2 linked regions of the Pelodictyon luteolum DSM 273 genome follow. The protein of the gene in region 1 interacts with the protein of each later gene in a pairwise test. Links are inferred from orthologs where the notes say so. Each region holds a gene or a part of one and is shown on either strand. Other genes may lie near its edges. The genes, in order: accC and ribD.

Region 1 (9,102 bases):
AGATGCGGGCGCTTTCATCGTCGTCGTGGTAGACGGTGGCGTAGAGCCGGTCGGCCGGCAGTTTCCATACTTCGGTGAGGAGCTCCCAGGCCCAGCTGATGGCTTCCTCTTTATAATAGTCGCCGAACGACCAGTTGCCGAGCATCTCGAAAAAGGTGTGGTGGTAGGTATCGCGCCCCACGTCTTCAAGGTCGTTGTGCTTGCCGGAAGCGCGGATGCACTTCTGGGTGTCGGCTGCACGGGTGTATGGCCTCGTGCCCTTTGCAAGGAAGACGTCCTTGAACTGGTTCATGCCGGCGTTGGTAAAAAGAAGCGTCGGGTCGTCGGCAGGAATGACCGGAGCGGAACGGACGATGGTGTGGCTCTTTGCGGCAAAAAAATCCAGGAAGGACTGCCTGATTTCTCGGGAATGCATAGCGAGGGTGAATCTGGTTTCTGTAGGGCCGTTTATGCCTTGAAGGCTCAATGGGCTGGCTCTTTCGGCGACAAAGTTAACCTTTTTACGCCCTTGTTGCCAACCAAATATGTATTGTTTTTCACGCCGGCAACCATCCCTTCCGGCAAAGTGAGCTGCATATGCAATCCCCCCATCTTCCGTAAAAAAGGATTATATTCATGGAGCTACCCGCTCCGGGGAGCCATACTCGAACACCAAAGGGAGGATCGCTATGAGCTGGGGAGTTGAAGATGAAGCCCGCCGCAAAGGGGTGAAAGCGTTGATGGATCTTTCCGAAAAGATCATGCGTGAAAACCCGAATCACGTCAACGATGTCAAAAAAAGCGACAGCGGATGCTGGATGGAACAGATGTACGGCATGCAGCGCTGCGACTTCTGCGACCTCGCCTCCGACTGCCCTATCCGCGAAGAGTCCGAGTGGCAGGCCTACCTGAAGGAAAACAACATCGTCATCGAAAAAAATCCCCCTGGAGAGGGAGGACCCGCACCAGCCGGCACCTGACAACGGAGGCTGGATATTAGGGGCTTGCGTAAGCCCGAATGATGCCTTATATTCTATACTTTAGCGTAGAATGCAGCAGGGGGCGCCCTGTATCTCATCACCCGCCAGCAATACATTTCACCATACAGCGACCCGATGAACGCCATGAGGGGATGTTCACCGCTGGGAGGATTTTGCTGTTTATCAACCTTGAAAAGTAATTAAGGGACAATGACTGACACAAAAACGACAACACGACAGGTCAATGTGACATCGAAAACCAGCGTGACGGTGCTCTTCGCCGGCGACTCTGGTGACGGCATGCAGCTGACCGGCACGCAGTTCGCCAACACCGTCGCGGTGTACGGGTCCGACCTGAATACCTTCCCGAACTTCCCCTCGGAGATCCGCGCCCCGGCCGGCACCATCTCAGGCGTTTCGGGCTTCCAGATGCAGTTCGGCAGCACCGCCGTCTACACTCCCGGCGCAAAGTTCGACGTACTCATCGCCATGAACGCGGCAGCATTGAAGTCGAACATCGACAAGCTTCACCATGGCGGCATCATCATCACCGATACCGACGGATTCGATGCCAAGAACCTGAAGCTCTCGGGCTACGGCGAAGGCAACAGCCCGCTTGAGGACGGATCGCTTCAGGACTATACTCTCTTTGAAATCCCGGTTGTTTCACTCACCCGCGCTGCTCTCGCCGACACCGGTCTCAGCGTGAAGAACATCGACCGCTGCAAGAACATGTTCATCCTGGGCATCCTCTACTGGCTCTACAGCCTGCCCATCGACACCACCGTCAAGACCCTGCAGACGAAATTCAAGAACAAGGCCGACATTGCCGAGGCCAACATCAAGGCGGTACAGGCAGGTTATAATTTCGGTGACGAAACCGACATGTTCGCACAGTTCGGGCGCTTCGAAGTCGGCCCTGCAGCGATGAAGAAGGGTACCTACCGCCGTGTCACAGGCAACGAGGCAGCCGCCATCGGTCTTGCCGCCGCATCGAAGAAAGCCGGCCTGAAGCTCTTCCTCGGCTCCTACCCGATCACCCCGGCTACCGAGATCCTCCAGGCGCTCGCCAACATGAAGAAGTGGGGCGTGAAGACGTTCCAGGCCGAAGATGAAATCGCCGGCGTACTTTCAAGCATCGGCGCATCCTACGGCGGCGCGCTCGCCGCCACAAGCACCTCCGGACCCGGCCTTGCGCTCAAGTCCGAGGCGCTCGGCCTTGCCGTCATCATGGAACTGCCGCTCGTCGTCATGAACGTGCAGCGCGGCGGCCCCTCAACAGGCCTTCCGACCAAGCCCGAACAGTCCGACCTCTTTATCGCCATGTACGGCCGCCACGGCGACGCTCCGATGCCCGTCATCGCCGCCTACTCGCCGGTCGACTGCTTCTATGCAGCCTACGAGGCCGCAAAGATCGCCGTCGAGCATATGACCCCGGTCATCTGCCTCACCGACGGCTACCTCGCATTCAGCTCCGAGCCGATGCTGATCCCCTCACCCGACAGCCTCCTGGAAGTGAAGCCGGTCTTCGCAAAACCCAGGAACGAAGGCGACGACCCCTACCTGCCCTACAAGCGCAATCAGCTCGGCGTAAGGGAGTGGGCCGTTCCCGGCACCAAGGGCCTCGAGCACCGCGTCGGAGGGCTTGAGAAGGCGAATGAAACCGGCAACGTGTCGCACGACCCCCTCAACCATCAGCTGATGACGGATCTCCGCATGGAGAAGGTCGCACGCATCGCCGACTGCATCCCGCTCCAGACCATCGACAATGGAGCAGAGAAGGGCGACCTGCTCGTGCTCGGATGGGGTTCGACCTACGGCGCCATCAAGATCGCCGTCGACCGTGCCCTCAAAGCCGGCCACAGCGTCGCACACGCCCACCTGCGCTACCTTAATCCCTTCCCGAAAAACCTCGGCGAGATCCTCAGGAACTACAAGAAAGTGCTCATTCCCGAGAACAACTGCGGCCAGCTGCTGCTCATGATCAGGGACCAGTTCCTCATCGAGCCGGTAGCGTTCAACAAGGTCGAGGGACTGCCGTTCAACGAGATGGAAATCGAAGCAAAAATCACCGATATCGTAAAGGAGCTTTAAATCATGACCGATACACTAACCACCCTGACCGCCAAGGATTTCACCTCCAATCAGGAGCCAAAATGGTGCGCCGGCTGCGGAGACCATGCGGTCCTGCAGCAGCTGAAAAGCGCTATGGCCGACCTTAACCTCAAGACTGAAGAGGTTGTCGTGGTATCCGGCATCGGATGCTCCTCCCGCCTCCCCTACTACGTGGCCACATATGGGGTGCACGGCATCCACGGCCGCGCCCTGCCGGTTGCCAGCGGCCTGAAAGCCGCCCGCCCCGAACTCAACGTCTGGGTCGCGACCGGAGACGGTGACGCCCTTTCCATCGGCGGCAACCATTACATCCACACCATCAGGCGCAACCCCGACCTGAATGTGATCCTGCTCAACAACGAGATCTACGGTCTGACCAAGGGCCAGTACTCTCCGACCTCGAAGATCGGCCAGAGGACGGTGACCTCACCCAACGGCCTGATCGATTACCCGATAAACACCATTGCCCTGACGCTCGGCGCCGGTGGCACCTTTGTTGCAAGGGTGACGGACCGCGACGGCAAGTTCATGCGCGAAATCTTCAAGCGCGGAGCCCGGCACCGCGGCACCTCGCTGATTGAAATCTATCAGAACTGCCCGATCTTCAACGACAACGCCTTCTCGGCTTTCACCGACCGCGAGCGTAAGGCCGACACCACGCTGTATGTAGAGCATGGTCAGCCGCTGGTATTCGGCAAGGAAAGCGACAAGGGCATCCGCCTCGACGGCTTCAAACCGGTCGTTGTCAACCTCAACGATGCCTCGGTATCGAAAAACGACCTCTGGATCCACGATGAGGGCGACTTCAACAAAGCCAACATCCTCTCACGCTTCTTCGACAATCCGAATGCTTCCGAGGACTTCCCCCCGAGGCCATTCGGCATTTTCTATGTGGAAGACCGCTTCACCTACGAAGATGCGCTCACCGCACAGGTCGAAAAGGCTCAGGAGAACGGCGAAGGAACGCTCGAGGCCCTGCTTGCAGGCAACAGCACCTGGACCATCAAGTAACCCCTGCCTGAACAAACAGGACGGGCATAACAGAAAAGCCGGCTGCAGAGCCGGCTTTTCTGTTTCTACACTAATCCATGTACTCCCCGTTAAACCTCCGGATAAACCCGGAGACTGCGGGCCGGAGGCGGTGTTCACCCTTCGTCGTTCCACACGCCCATGGCGGAGAACTTTTCAATACGGTTGTTGACAAGCTCTTTCTCCGGCACAGGCATGAGCGCCTTCAGCTCTTCGATGAGCATCCCTTTCAAGGTGGAGGCCATAGCCTCGGGGTCGGTATGCGCACCACCCATCGGTTCAGGTATGATGCGGTCGATAATTCCCTGCTTCAGGAGGTCTTCCGCCGTGAGCTGCAGCGCCTCGGCCGCCTGCTCCTTATAGTTCCAGCTCCGCCACAGGATGGACGAGCAGCTTTCAGGGGAGATGACGGAGTACCAGCTGTTTTCAGCCATCAGGATGCGGTCACCGACACCGAGACCGATGGCACCGCCGCTTGCGCCTTCACCAATGATGACGACGATGACCGGGACGGTAAGCTTGGCCATTTCATAGAGATTGCGGGCGATGGCCTCAGCCTGTCCGCGCTCTTCGGCCTCGATGCCGGGGAATGCCCCGGGGGTATCGATGAGGGTGATGACGGGCTTCCGGAACTTCTCTGCGAGCTTCATCAGCCTGAGCGCCTTGCGGTACCCTTCGGGCTGGGCCATGCCAAAGTTGCGGTAAAGGTTCGACTTGGTGTCGCGACCTTTCTGGTGGCCGATCACCATAACCGGCTGGGAGTATCCCGATGCACGGTCTTCCAGGCGGGCGAACCCGCCGACGATAGCCTTGTCATCGCTGAAGTGCCGGTCGCCGGCCAGTTCAACGAAGTCACAGGTCATCATGTAGATGTAATCGAGCGTATAGGGGCGTTCCGGGTGGCGGGCCAGCTGCACCTTCTGCCACCTGGTAAGGTTTTTGTAGATCGACCGCCGAAGTGCGTCGACCTTCTTTTCCAGAGTTTCAATTTCTTTCGAGAGCGCATCGCTCTCCACGGGTGCCTGTTCGCGGGAGCTGCTCCGGAGACACTCGCGCATCTCGTTCAGCTTGGCTTCCAGTTCAACAACGGGCCGTTCAAAATCCAGCACGACATTCGTAGCCATAGTGCGTAGTATAATATAAGATGGTCGCCTCCTTCGCCCCCTTATGGGGTTCGGACGCGGTTAGCGATAAAAAAAGCCCATCAGGCAGATGCCCGGATGGACTTTTTTATAATAATACAGCACAAAGCGGGAGAGAAGGGGATTATCCACCGACCTCGTCCTTGAGCGCCTTGCCAGGCTTGAACTTCACAACTTTCTTGGCAGGAATGGTGATGGCCTTTCCGGTCTGGGGATTGCGTCCCTGACGTGCAGCCCTGTCGCCCGTGGTGAAGGTGCCGAAGCCAACGAGAGTGACATCGTCGCCGCCCTTGAGGGAGGAGGTAACGACATTGATGAAAGCGTTGACTGCGCGCTCGGCATCAACTTTGGTAAGTTTGGCCTGTGCGGCAATCTTCTCTACTAACTCAGCTTTTGACATGTGGCATTGTTTTTTGTTGAAGTAAAACCCGATCAATAATGCAAAGGTACTAATGGAATGAATTTAAACAGTACTTCATAAAGATGCAATCTGTTTTTACCCATAAAAGCCAATAGATTCGGCTATTTGAAGTTCGTCGTGCGCTATGTTATATTCACTATCTTTGATTCGGGGATTCCAGGAGGAGGCCCCGGTACGTAAATATTTCACCCGAGCAATGACTTCGATCAGCAACATATCCAAAGGTTCCATCATCCGATTCAAGGGGGAACCCCATATCATGGAAAGCCTTGTACACCGAACGCCGGGCAATCTCCGGGCATTTTATCAAGCAAGCATGCGCAATCTCAAAAGCGGCCGAAACGTCGAGTACCGCTTCAGCGCCACAGAGTCCGTCGATCTCATCGTCACCGAACGGAAGGAGTACCAGTACCTCTATCCAGACGGCAGCGACTTTGTCATGATGGACAACGAAACCTTCGACCAGATCAATGTCCCCGAATCGGCAATCGGTCCTGCAGTCCGCTTTCTCAAGGACGGTGTGAACGCCATGATAGTATTTTCAGATGACGGTGCCATTCTCAGCGTCGAGCTCCCGACCTTTGTCGAAGTGGAGATCACTGAGACCAGCCCTGCCACAAAGGACGACCGGGCCACCAGCGGCACCAAGACCGCGGTGATTGAAACCGGCGCCGAGGTCAATGTTCCCATGTTTCTTCAGACCGGCAGCATCATCCGCGTCGACACCCGCAGCGGGGAGTACATTGAGCGGGTAAAAAAATAACCTAAAGCCTCACCTATCATGAATCTCAACGAAATCAAGCAGCTCATCGGCCTCGTCAACGGCTCTGATCTTCAGGAAGCCATCATCGAAGAGGGTGACTTCAAGATCATCCTCCGCCGCAGCGTACCCCAGAGTGTGCAGTACGCACCGGCTCCCGCTCCCGCACCGGCTGCTCCAGCTGTCGCGCCTGCGGCAGCTCCGGCACCTGTCGTCGAAGCAACCCTCACCGCTCAGGCTGCCGGATTGATCGACGTCTGCTCACCGATCGTCGGCACCTTCTATCAGGCGTCCTCACCCGATGCCGCTCCCTTCGTCAGCGTCGGCGACACCGTGAAGAAAGGCGACATTCTCTGTATCATCGAAGCCATGAAGCTGATGAACGAGATCGAAGCCGAGATTTCCGGCACCATTGCCGAAATTCTTGTCGAAAACGGCCAGCCGATCGAGTACGACCAGCCCCTTTTCCGCATCAAACCCTAAACAATGCCATCCCCAACAACCGTGTTCAAGAAAATCCTTGTCGCAAACCGGGGCGAAATCACCCTTCGCATCATGCAGACCTGCCGTGAGATGGGCATCAGCACGGTTGCAGTCTATTCAAAAGTAGATGCTGATTCGATCCATGTGAAGTATGCCGACGAGGCAGTCTGCATCGGACCCGCCCTGTCGAAGGAGAGCTACCTCAACATCCCGCGCCTGATGGCCGCGGCCGAGGTCACCAATGCCGATGCGATCCATCCCGGTTACGGGTTCCTCGCCGAAAATGCCGATTTTTCCGATGTCTGCGCTTCGGCCGGCATCAAGTTCATCGGCCCTTCGGCCAGGATGATCAACCAGATGGGCGACAAGAACACCGCAAAGTCGACCATGATCGCGGCTAACGTCCCGGTCGTTCCCGGCAGCCCCGGTCTCGTCACCGACCTCAAGGAAGCCATTGCCGTAGCGAAAAAGACCGGCTACCCCGTCATCATCAAGCCGACCGCAGGTGGCGGAGGAAAGGGGATGCGGGTCGTGCATGAGGAAAGCCAGCTTGAAAAAGCGCTCAACACGGCAAGAAGCGAAGCCGAGCAGGCTTTCGGCAACAGCGGCGTTTATATAGAGAAGTTCCTCGAGAATCCCCGTCATGTTGAAATCCAGATCCTTTCGGACCAGCACGGCAACACCCTTCACCTCGGCGAGCGCGACTGCACCGTGCAGCGCCGCCACCAGAAACTGATTGAAGAGACTCCCTCCCCGGTAGTCGATGAGGCGCTGCGTAAAAGAATGGGTGATGCGGCCGTTGCAGCCGCAAAGGCAATCAACTATGAGGGTGCTGGCACCATCGAGTTCCTGCTCGACCGCCACAAGGACTTCTATTTCATGGAGATGAATACCCGCATCCAGGTCGAGCATCCAGTCACCGAAGAGCGCTACGATGTGGATATCGTGAAGGAACAGATTCTGATTGCGGCCGGCGAGTCGCTCAAAGGACGCGTCTTCACCCCGAAGGGTCACTCCATAGAGTGCCGCATCAACGCAGAGGACCCGGAGCACATGTTCCGACCCTCACCAGGCAAACTTCAGGTGTTCCACACGCCCGGTGGGCATGGCGTCAGGGTAGATTCGCACTGCTATGCGAGCTACGTGGTACCATCCAACTACGACTCCATGATCGGCAAGCTGATTGTCACTGCACATACCCGTGAAGAAGCCATCGAGCGGATGTCGCGCGCGCTTGACGAGTTCATCGTCGTCGGAATACAGACGACCATCCCCTTCCACAAACAGGTGATGCATAACCCTGTTTTCCGCAGCGGCGACTACGACACCAGTTTCCTCGACAGCTTCCGCTTCGAAAAGAAGTAATCAGGCTGCACTCCGGAATGCGTCTCTTTCCGCACGCACTGGCTATACGTCGCTTTTGGAAAAGGCCGCCCCGAAGGGCGGCCTTTTCCATTTTCCAGCCACAACCAGCATCTGGTCCGGGTATCCATAGCCGAATCAACAACCGGATAAGAACAAGTAAAGCCGCCCGAAGGCAGCTTTACTTGTTAACTCTCCCGGGATGACTATCCCGACAATGAAGCAGCTTACTCGTCCATCGCTTCGCGGCGAGCCTGCGCTTCGGCTTCAGCGGCCGCTGCTGCGGCATCTGAGGCTTCAATCGCTTCTCCACCAAGGCGGATGGCCTTGTACTTCTTCAGTCCGGTACCGGCCGGGATCAGCTTGCCGACGATGACATTCTCCTTCAGACCTGCAAGATGGTCGACCTTGCCGGCGACTGCCGCATCGGTGAGCACCTTGGTGGTCTCCTGGAAGGAGGCCGCCGAGATGACACTCTCAGTCTGGAGTGCGGCGCTTGTGATGCCGAGCAGGACCGGATGCGAGGTTGCCTGAAGGGCGGGCTCGAAGGCGATGAGCTGTTTTTCGTTCTTGCGCAGGTCACGGTTGAGTTTGGTGATCTCGCGCAGGCGATGGAGCTGGTCGTCCTGAATCCTCGGCGGAGCATCGCCCCGCTCGCTGATACGCACCTTTTCGGACACGTTTTCGTTGGCCTCCAGGAAGACACTGCGATCGATTAGGTCGCCGGGAAGCAGCTCGGTATCACCGGGCTCCTCGACGCGGACCTTCTGCAGCATCTGGCGTACAATCACTTCAAGGTGCTTGTCGTTGATTTCCACACCTGCGTTGATC
Region 2 (9,102 bases), 1.3 Mb from region 1 along the record:
GCCATCCAACGCCGTCAACTATCCGGAAGTCAGGGGCGGAAGCAATGTCAGGGCTGTTACGGCTGTTGCCGGATACATCGACCGGCAGCTCGGTCTGGTTGAGAGCGAGCTGAAGGTCATTGACATGAACCAGATGCTCTACAACCGGTATATGGCCGAATACCACAAGAAATATGCCCTTGCGTTTGCCTGCTTCGTGTTCGTGCTGATCGGCGCCCCGCTCGGCGTTCTTGCCCGCAGGGGTGGTTTCGGGATCGGCGCAGTGCTCTCCCTTCTCTTTTTCGTGCTCTACTGGGTGCTGATGATCACCGGCGAGAACATGGCCGAGTGGGGCGTGCTTCCACCTGCCGTGGCTATATGGATGGCTGATGTCGTCATTGCCGTTATCGGCAGTACCCTTACCGTCAGCCTGACCACCGCCGTTTTCCGGTCAAGCCGCTAAAGGTCTGTCTGCAGTACCGTGTCGTGGCAGAGAACTAACACGGTATCGGCGTTTTACTGCCCTCTTCGTCAACCGCGACGAAGGTGATGTTGGTGCTGAAGGCCATGACCCGCTCACGATTCTCTATTTTTTCAGTGAAGACCTGCACGGTGTACTCCACCGAAGTGCGTCCGACGCGCTTCTTCGTGGTTTCGAAGCGGAGGATGGTGCCGCCGCGGATGCTTTTGCGGAACTCGACCCGGTCCATTGCTACCGTGACGAAGTTGCAGCCGGGGAAGTCGAGGGTCACGGCGATGTAGCTGACCTCGTCGATCCATTTCAGGAGGTTGCCGCCGAAGAGGAATCCGTAGTGGTTGAGGTGTTCGGGGAGAACGAGCTTGAAGTTTTCCATATGTTTTCTGACTGGTGTCGTTTGGGGGTGGAAGGGGGGCTGTGGTTAGGGGTTTTGCTGGCTGCCGTCTTTCGATGGGCGCACAAAGAACACTCGTTCGCTCTCCACAACAACCTGGCCGGCGGGAAGATTCCTGCCCCGGCGGACATGTTTTTTCAGGGTCTGGATGACCGGGACCAGGCTGGAATGTTTGGCCGATGAATGCCATGCGGCGATGGAGGCTGCCTTGAGGATCTCATCGGTATGGTCCGGCCCCGACCCTCTCAGCACGCAGTGCGATCCGGAGGCTCCCCGGGCGTGGAGCCAGATGTCGTCCGGCTTTGCATGCTTGAAGGTCAACAGGTCGTTGTTCAGGGCGTTTCTGCCGATGAAGAGGGTCGCCGTGTCGGAGATCCTGATGGTTCTGAAGGGTGTTGCGCTGTTTTTATTGCCCTTTCCCGACTGGAGGACTGATGCCCAGGGCTGTTGCTCCAGCTCCCTTTTGAACCGTGCGGCTTCGTGCGGGTTCCCGGGTTCCATGGAGCGCAGGAGTTCCTTCCCGATCGTTGCCTCCTGCCGCTCCAGCTCGGCTCTCCGTGTTTCCATGCCCTCCATGCTGCTCCTCGCTTTGGCTGCTTTTCTGAAGTAACGGGCCGCGTTCTGCTGCAGGCTGAGTTCCGGCTGCAGCGGGATGGTGAGGGAGGGGGTGCCCTCCCGGAAGATGTTTCCGACGGTTATCGACGAGGGGTCGGTGCGCTCCCGGTACAGCGAGGCGATGAGGAGGTGGCCGAAGGTTTCATGCGTTGCGCCAAGTTCCTCCAGAGCCTTGGGGTCCATTGCTTCGAGCTCCGTCCTGATTTTTTTCAGGCGGGTTTCAATGGCGCCCTGCACCTCCTTCATTTTTCCCTCGGTGTTCATCCTTCTGAGGGTTGCGGTGCTGTATGCCCTGAGCCCTTCAAGGACGCTCTCTGCCGCTTGCCCTCCAGCAACCGGGCAGGCGAGGATGCTGAACTTCGGCGTTCCCGATGCTGAAACAGGGAGATGCGGCGTAGGGTTCAGGAGCTCAAGGGCAAGGGCGCTGAACTGCAGGAAGAGGTTCTCTATCGAGATGTCGCCCCCGGCTCGCCGGAGGAGTTCCCGCCCGAGCGCCCGGTCGAATCCCGGCAGGCCCGCACCGGGATCCCTGCCGCTTTCTGCATTCCGCTGGATGTGCCGGTAAAACAGTTCCGGTGACCCGGCCAGCTGCTGGAGCCCGACTGCGATGGAGGGCTTGTCTTCTCCCGGGATGTCCGGGTGTGGCGGCACGGTTTCTTTTCCGAACGTTCTCTGGACCCGGCCGTCGGGGGAGAGGAGGAGGACTGCTGTTTTGGCTGCGAACACCTGGATGGCGAGAGTGTGGCCATCGCCAAGGCTGATGCAGAGCTCCCTGTCCCGGGGGTGCATTGCTACTGCCCTGATTTTCATCTCCGCAACCTCATTCCAGAGGGTCGCGCTGTTGCTTTTTTTCCGGTGGTGCCCGTGCCGGGTGAAGAGGGAGACCTGCGGGCTGCGGGTGAAGATGACGAGCTCAATGGGTTCGCCGCCGGCGGTCGTGCAGCTGAGGGTCATTTCTCCCTCTGCCTGTGAATGGATGCCTTCGAGAATGCCGCCCTCCAGCGCCCGCTGGAGCTCGCCCTGTGCGTGAAGGAGTGTAAAGTAATTGCGGTGCATCGGAGGCGAAAGGTTGCGTGTCGACGATCTTTTTCTCTATTTTAGAAAAAATGTCGGGTTTCTTTCACGAATGCTTGAAAATAAAAGGGTTATGGCCGAAGAGACAACTGCCGGCTGCTGTTGCGGCAATGACGCGGGCGAAGGGAGCCGGGGGACTGAAAAACGGCTGGGATGGCATGAATATTTCATGAGCGTCGCTCATCTGATTTCCCGCAGGGCAACCTGCACGAGGGGCCATATCGGCGCGGTCATCGTGCGCGACCACAGCATCCTCTCTACAGGATACAACGGAGCGCCCTCCGGCCTGCCGCACTGCAACGAGACCAACTGCAGGATCTACCGCAGCACGCATCCCGACGGGACGGTGGAGGAGAACTGCGTGAACACCATCCATGCTGAAATCAATGCCATCGCTCAGGCGGCCAAGCACGGGGTCTCCATCAGCGACTCCGACATATACATCACGGCAAGCCCCTGCATCCACTGTTTGAAGGTGCTCATCAACGTGGGCATCAAGACCATCTATTACGACAAGCCCTACAAGATCGAGCATATCGCCGAACTCCTGCGCCTTTCGGGCATCAGACTGGTGCAGGTGCATGTTGAAGAGGGCGATAAAGGCTGCACATGCTGACAGAGGCTGACGCCTGCCATATGGCCCGATGCATCGAGCTGGCACTCCAGGGCGCCGGCTCCGTCAGCCCGAACCCCATGGTCGGTTCCCTCATCGTGTGTGATGGCTCGGTCATCGGGGAAGGGTATCATATGCAGTGCGGCGGACCGCACGCCGAAGTGAACGCCATTGCCGCAGTTTCTGACCCGTCACTCCTTTCACGCAGCACCCTCTACGTCAACCTTGAGCCCTGTTCCCATTTCGGGCGAACGCCGCCCTGTTCCGATCTCATCATAGAGAAAATGATACCCCGGGTCGTCGTCGGGTGCCGCGACCCGAATCCGAAGGTTGCCGGCAGGGGGATTATGCGCCTCCGGGACAGCGGGGTCGATGTGTATGAAGGGGTGCTGGAAGCTGAGTGCCTGCGCCTGAACGAGGCGTTCATCACGAGTCATACGAAAGGCCGCCCGTTCGTGGCCCTGAAGATCGCCGAAACCCTTGACGGACGGATTGCAACTGCTGATGGCGCATCGAAATGGATTACCGGCAGCGAAGCCCGCAGGGAGGTCCACCGCCTCCGGAGCACGTATGATGCCGTGCTCGCCGGTGCGGCGACCGTGCTTCTGGACCGCGCGCAGCTGACTGTCCGCGACGTGGAGGGGCGGAATCCTCTCCGGGTGGTGCTGGACTCCGGGCTCCGGGTTCCGTTCGACGCTCCCGTCTTCAGCAGCGACGCCCCGACCCTGGTCTTTGCCGCCGGCAGGATGCAGGGCACCACGGAGGCCTCGGCAGCCGAAAAGAAGGGGATTGAAGTGGTGTTCGTCCGTGAGGTCCCGGGAGGGCTCGATCTTTCTCAGGTGCTCCGGGAGCTGCACCGGCGCGACGTGCTTTCTCTCCTTGTCGAGTCGGGGAGCCGGCTTTCAGCCGCATTTGTCCGTGCCGGCCTTGCCGACAAGCTGCTGATGTTCATCGCCCCGAAACTCTTCGGCGCTGACGCCCTCCCCTCATTCGCACCCCTCGCAGTCGAGGCTCCCTCCGGGGCCGTCCAGCTCGAGTTCGGGCAATCGAAGGCGTTTGGCCGGGACATCCTGCTTGAAGCCTATTTCCAACCATAATCAACCGGGAGACTTTCCGATGCTTGAGCGATTCGTCAACAACAGCGACTTGGGTAAACTCCTGCTGCGCATCTCTGTCGGCGGCCTGATGCTGTTCCATGGGGTGCATAAACTCCAGCACGGCTACGCTTTCCTTGCCGGGATGCTGGAAAAGGCCGACCTGCCGGCCTATCTCTCCCACGGCATCCTCGTTGGTGAGATCCTGGCTCCGCTCTTCATCGTCCTCGGCCTCTATACCCGTCTTGCCGCCCTTACCGAGGCATTCGTCATGGTGATGGCCGTCTATCTGGCACACATGAAGGACCTTACCTCTTTTTCCGAGCACGGCGGCTACGTCCTTGAGCTTCAAGCGCTTTTCCTTTTCGGCTCCCTCGCCATCTTTTTTCTCGGGGCGGGCAGGTTCGCATTTTCTAAAGGCAGCGGCCTCTGGAAATAGGGGAGCGTGGTGAAGGAACTCTCCATCGACATCCGCAGCGTCACCGCATACCGCGGCGGAAGACGGGTACTGTCCGGTTTTTCTTTCCAGCAGGAGGCCGGGGTGCATACGGCAATCCTCGGTCCGAACGGATCGGGGAAGAGCACGCTCCTGCAGCTTGCAGCCTGCGAGCTCTACCCGGTCGATATGGCGGAGAGCTCCCTTGAGGTCTTCGGCCGCCGGAACTGGGATGTCAACCTGCTTCGCCGGCGCCAGGGCATCATCTCCCATGACCTGCAGTCGCACTACCTCCCGGGAACGAGGGGTCTCGATGTGGTGCTTTCAGGGGCCAGGGCGAGCATCGGTACCTGGGCGCATCAGGAGTTCAGCGCCGACGAGATGAGCCGGGCGGAAGTACTCATGAACGAACTCGGCCTCAGCGGCCTTCGGGAGCGCAGGTTTGGTGACCTCTCGACCGGTGAGCAGCGTCGCTTCATCCTCGCCCGTGCGCTCTTTCTGGACCCCGAACTGCTGCTGTTCGATGAGCCGACCTCCGGACTTGACCTCAGTGCCGCATTCCACTACCTCAAGACACTTCGCCGGCTGATGCAGCGGGAGAAAACGGTGCTTCTCGTGACCCATCATGTCCATGAGATACCTCCCGAAATCGGCCGGGTGGTGCATATGAAGGAGGGGCGCATTGTCGCCGACGGTCCGAAAGAGACCATGCTCACCGCGCCGCTTCTTTCTGAACTGTTCGATGTCCCGTTGCGGGTTGCCGCCGTGGAGGGCTGGTATCAGGTTTTTCCGGGGGACTGAGGGGAACTCTCTGCGTTGACAGACGGTTCGTTTCTCCTCGGAGTCTTTTTTTTTTTCAAACCAATCAATGATTTGTTTATGGCCACCATCACCCTCAAGGGCAACCCTGTACACACCTCCGGAACCCTTCCGGCCGTCGGCACTGAAGCTCCTTTTTTCTGCCTCGTGAAAACCGATCTCAGTGAAGCCGGTCCTGCTGATTTTGCCGGACGCCGTATGGTGCTCAACATTTTTCCGAGTCTGGATACAGCAGTCTGCGCTGCTTCCGTCAGGCGCTTCAACCAGGAAGCCGCAGCACTCGACAACACGGTCGTGCTCTGTATTTCAGCAGATCTTCCCTTCGCCCACAACCGGTTCTGCGAGCTTGAGGGGCTGACGGATGTCATTGCGCTTTCCGTGTTCCGTTCCCCCGAGTTCGGCCGCGATTATGGCGTGACCCTCACCGACGGACCGCTGAAGGGCCTGCTTTCACGAGCCGTGGTCGTAGTCGACGCAGACGGACGTGTGGCATACAGCGAGCAGGTGCCCGAAATCGTGCAGGAACCCGACTACGCAGCAGCCCTCAAGGCACTGCAGTGAGCTGAGGTTCTGTTTTTATCCAGAGAGAGAGAGAGAGAGGTGCCGGCCGTGAAGCCGGCACTCTTTCGTTGTGCGGCTTTGCCGGCAACGGGCGGGGCGATATATTGGGGAAAACTGCAAACAGGAAGGAAAGCAATGTTCACCGGAATAATCAAGGATGTCGGCCGCGTTCAGGGGCTTTCCCGTCAAAAGGGGGGCCTCCGGCTCCGTGTCCGTCACAGCGGAGCAGAGAGCCTTGAAGGCCTCTCGGTCGATGAAAGTGTCAGCATCAACGGTGCCTGCCAGACCGTCGTCCGGGTTGAGGCGCACTCGTTCGAGGTCGATACCGTCGAGGAGACGCTGAAGAAAACGAGCCTCGGAGACCTCCATGAGGGCTCGCTGGTGAACCTTGAGCGCGCGCTCCGCCCCATCGACCGGCTCGGCGGGCATTTTGTCCTCGGCCATGTCGACTGCACCGCTCCGGTATCCTCGGTACGTGATCTCGGAAGCAGCCGCGAGATCTCGGTCACCTTCCCCGAAGCGTTCTCCCCCCTGATCGTTTCTGCCGGTTCCATCACCATCGACGGAGTCAGCCTCACGGTTGCGCGTCTCGATGGGCTCCGTTTCACCGTCGCCCTCATTCCCTATACTTTCGCCCATACTACCCTTAACGCCCTCGTGGCGGGGAGCCGGGTCAACCTGGAGTTCGACATCCTTGGCAAATATGTGGCGCGCCAAACCGGTTCGGGCGTTTCACAGGCCGACGGATCAGTAATCAGCGAGGCATGGCTGCAGGAGAGGGGGTTCTAGGTGGCAGCTCCGAAGGACAGCCAGCCGGACCTTTTCGGCTCACCTCCGCCCTCTTCGGGTGCCGGCGCGTTCCAGCCGCTTGCCGAGCGGGTTCGGCCCCAAAGCATCGATGAGATGGCCGGCCAGGAGCACCTTGTCGGCCCCATGGGGCCGCTGCGGCGCTTTCTCGGCGGGGGGCAGCTGCCCTCCATGATCTTCTGGGGGCCTCCCGGATCGGGCAAGACCACCCTTGCGGAAATCTGCGCCTCGGCGCTCGACTTCCGCTTCGAGCAGCTTTCCGCCATCGAGTCCGGTGTGAAGGACGTGCGCAGGGTGCTTGAAAACGCTGCATCCTCAAGGGCAAGGGGGATCCGCACCCTGCTTTTCATCGACGAGATCCACCGATTCAACAAGTCGCAGCAGGATACGCTCCTGCACGCCATTGAACAGGGTGTGGTTGTGCTGATCGGCGCGACTACGGAAAACCCCTCGTTCGAAATCAACGCCGCCCTGCTCAGCAGGATGCAGGTCTATACCCTTAAATCCCTCGGCCCTGAAGACATCCGCCTGGTCGTTACCCGGGCCCTTTCAGTCGATCCGCTGTTCCGGGACCGCCATGTGCAGGTGGAGGACATGGAGTTCCTCCTCCGGTTTTCTGGAGGTGACGCCCGAAAGGCACTCAACGCCCTTGAGGCTGCGTTTCTGCTTATTGCGGAGGATGAGGATCCGGCGCTTATCGGCAGAGATCTCTTGGAGCGCGCGCTCCAGCACCGTGCACCGATTTATGACCATGGCGGGGAGGCGCATTACAATACTGTCTCTGCCTTCATCAAGTCCATGCGGGGTTCCGACCCCGATGCCGCATTGTTCTGGCTTGCCCGCATGATTGAAGGGGGAGAGGATCCCCGCTTCATTGCCCGGCGCCTTGTCATATTCGCCAGCGAGGATATCGGCAACGCCGATCCCTACGCCATAACCCTCGCCGTATCTGTTTTTCAGGCGGTTACATTGATCGGCATGCCGGAAGCCCGCATCAACCTTGCCCAGGGGGTGACCTATCTGGCCTCGTGCCCGAAGTCGAACGCATCATACATTGCCGTCAACCAGGCCCTTGCGGAGTCTGCCTCGCTGCAGGACCTTGCGGTGCCGAAGCACCTCTGCAATGCCCCGACGAAGTTCATGAAGCAGGAGGGCTATGGGGCCGGTTACCGCTACCCGCACGATTTTCCGAACCATTTTGTCCGTGAACGGTATTTCCCGGACGGTATGGAACCAAAACCCTACTACCGCCCCGTCGAAGAGGGGAGGGAGAAGTACCTCGCCGAACGCCTCCGCTCGCTCTGGGACGACCGGTACGGTGCCCCGGACACCGAGAACGCAACCACAAATTCCTGAACGCCGATGTTCCGCCTTTCCACCCTTACGGTTCTTCTCTGCGCCCTGCTCATGCCTCTCGTTGCCCATGCAGCGCCGGGTTCCCCCGATACCCCGCAGGCCCCCCTCCGGGTGTCGGTCGCCGATGCCGTCCGTATAGGAATGGAGAAGAGCCGCCGGCTGGAGATCGCCCGGCTTGAATGCGACATGAGCGCGGCAAAAGTCCGCGAGGCATGGTCGCCGGTCCTTCCGCAGCTGAGCTCCGGGTTCACCTACACCCGCTCGCTGAAGTCTTCGGTGCTTTTTTTTCCCTCATCATTTGGAGCCCTCGAGGGTAATCAGTCGGGATTCACGCCGATCAACATCAGTGCCGACAACTCCGGCAAGGCTACCCTGGACCTCCAGCAGTCCCTTTTCAACGGTACGGCGTTTGCCGGCATCCGGGGTGCCGGGATCGTGAAGAAAATCAGTGCCGAGGCATACCGCGATGCGGAGGCCGCCGTAGTGTCGGATATCAGGATGGCCTACTTCGACGCCCTCATATCGCGCGATCAGCTGCAGCTTGTCCAGGACAGCATCGAGCGCTGGGAAGAGGCCAGGAAGGATACCGGGGCGATGTTCCGTCAGGGCGTGGCAGCCGACATCGATACCCTGAAAGCCTATCTCTCGGTCGAAAACCTCCGCCCCGACCTCATCCAGGCAGAAAACAGGGTCCTGAACACCATGACCCGCCTGAAGAACGCAATGGGCCTTGATCCCGCCGTTCCGCTCGCGCTGAGTGACTCTCTCTCGGTTCCGGTGGCGACCTATCCCGCCGATGCCGCCATTGCCTGGCGTGAAGCACTCCGGGCAAGGCCGGACGTCCGCCAGCTCGAACTGCAGGTCGAGGCCGAGCGC

Evidence for each region.
Region 2: the proteins of accC (region 1) and ribD interact in binary tests that used the Escherichia coli proteins (3 or more experiments, as listed by UniProt). The link is inferred for Pelodictyon luteolum DSM 273 from one-to-one orthologs.

What each region holds. Positions count from the first base shown.
Region 1 is NC_007512.1:2,170,826-2,179,927, forward strand. What follows is about bases 6,179-9,102. They hold accC (acetyl-CoA carboxylase biotin carboxylase subunit), read left to right. Parts: upstream 6,179-6,930; coding sequence 6,931-8,274; downstream 8,275-9,102. Other genes in these bases: efp (elongation factor P), read left to right, coding at 6,179-6,429; accB (acetyl-CoA carboxylase biotin carboxyl carrier protein), read left to right, coding at 6,448-6,909; rpoC (DNA-directed RNA polymerase subunit beta'), read right to left, coding at 8,499-9,102. In the rest of the region: alaS (alanine--tRNA ligase), read right to left, coding at 1-415; PLUT_RS10085 (hypothetical protein), read left to right, coding at 669-959; PLUT_RS10090 (2-oxoacid:acceptor oxidoreductase subunit alpha), read left to right, coding at 1,170-3,053; PLUT_RS10095 (2-oxoacid:ferredoxin oxidoreductase subunit beta), read left to right, coding at 3,057-4,085; PLUT_RS10100 (acetyl-CoA carboxylase carboxyltransferase subunit alpha), read right to left, coding at 4,220-5,227; PLUT_RS10105 (HU family DNA-binding protein), read right to left, coding at 5,370-5,645; more of efp, read left to right, coding at 5,863-6,178. UniProt on the Escherichia coli protein: This protein is a component of the acetyl coenzyme A carboxylase complex; first, biotin carboxylase catalyzes the carboxylation of the carrier protein and then the transcarboxylase transfers the carboxyl group to form malonyl-CoA.
Region 2 is NC_007512.1:838,190-847,291, forward strand. What follows is about bases 2,276-5,199. They hold ribD (bifunctional diaminohydroxyphosphoribosylaminopyrimidine deaminase/5-amino-6-(5-phosphoribosylamino)uracil reductase RibD), read left to right. Parts: upstream 2,276-3,149; coding sequence 3,150-4,250; downstream 4,251-5,199. Other genes in these bases: PLUT_RS03795 (NFACT RNA binding domain-containing protein), read right to left, coding at 2,276-2,522; PLUT_RS03800 (deoxycytidylate deaminase), read left to right, coding at 2,614-3,156; PLUT_RS03810 (DoxX family protein), read left to right, coding at 4,270-4,686; PLUT_RS03815 (ABC transporter ATP-binding protein), read left to right, coding at 4,696-5,199. In the rest of the region: PLUT_RS03785 (LptF/LptG family permease), read left to right, coding at 1-442; PLUT_RS03790 (acyl-CoA thioesterase), read right to left, coding at 477-833; more of PLUT_RS03795, read right to left, coding at 879-2,275; more of PLUT_RS03815, read left to right, coding at 5,200-5,484; tpx (thiol peroxidase), read left to right, coding at 5,563-6,063; PLUT_RS03825 (riboflavin synthase), read left to right, coding at 6,199-6,852; PLUT_RS03830 (replication-associated recombination protein A), read left to right, coding at 6,853-8,226; PLUT_RS03835 (TolC family protein), read left to right, coding at 8,233-9,102. UniProt on the Escherichia coli protein: Converts 2,5-diamino-6-(ribosylamino)-4(3h)-pyrimidinone 5'-phosphate into 5-amino-6-(ribosylamino)-2,4(1h,3h)-pyrimidinedione 5'-phosphate.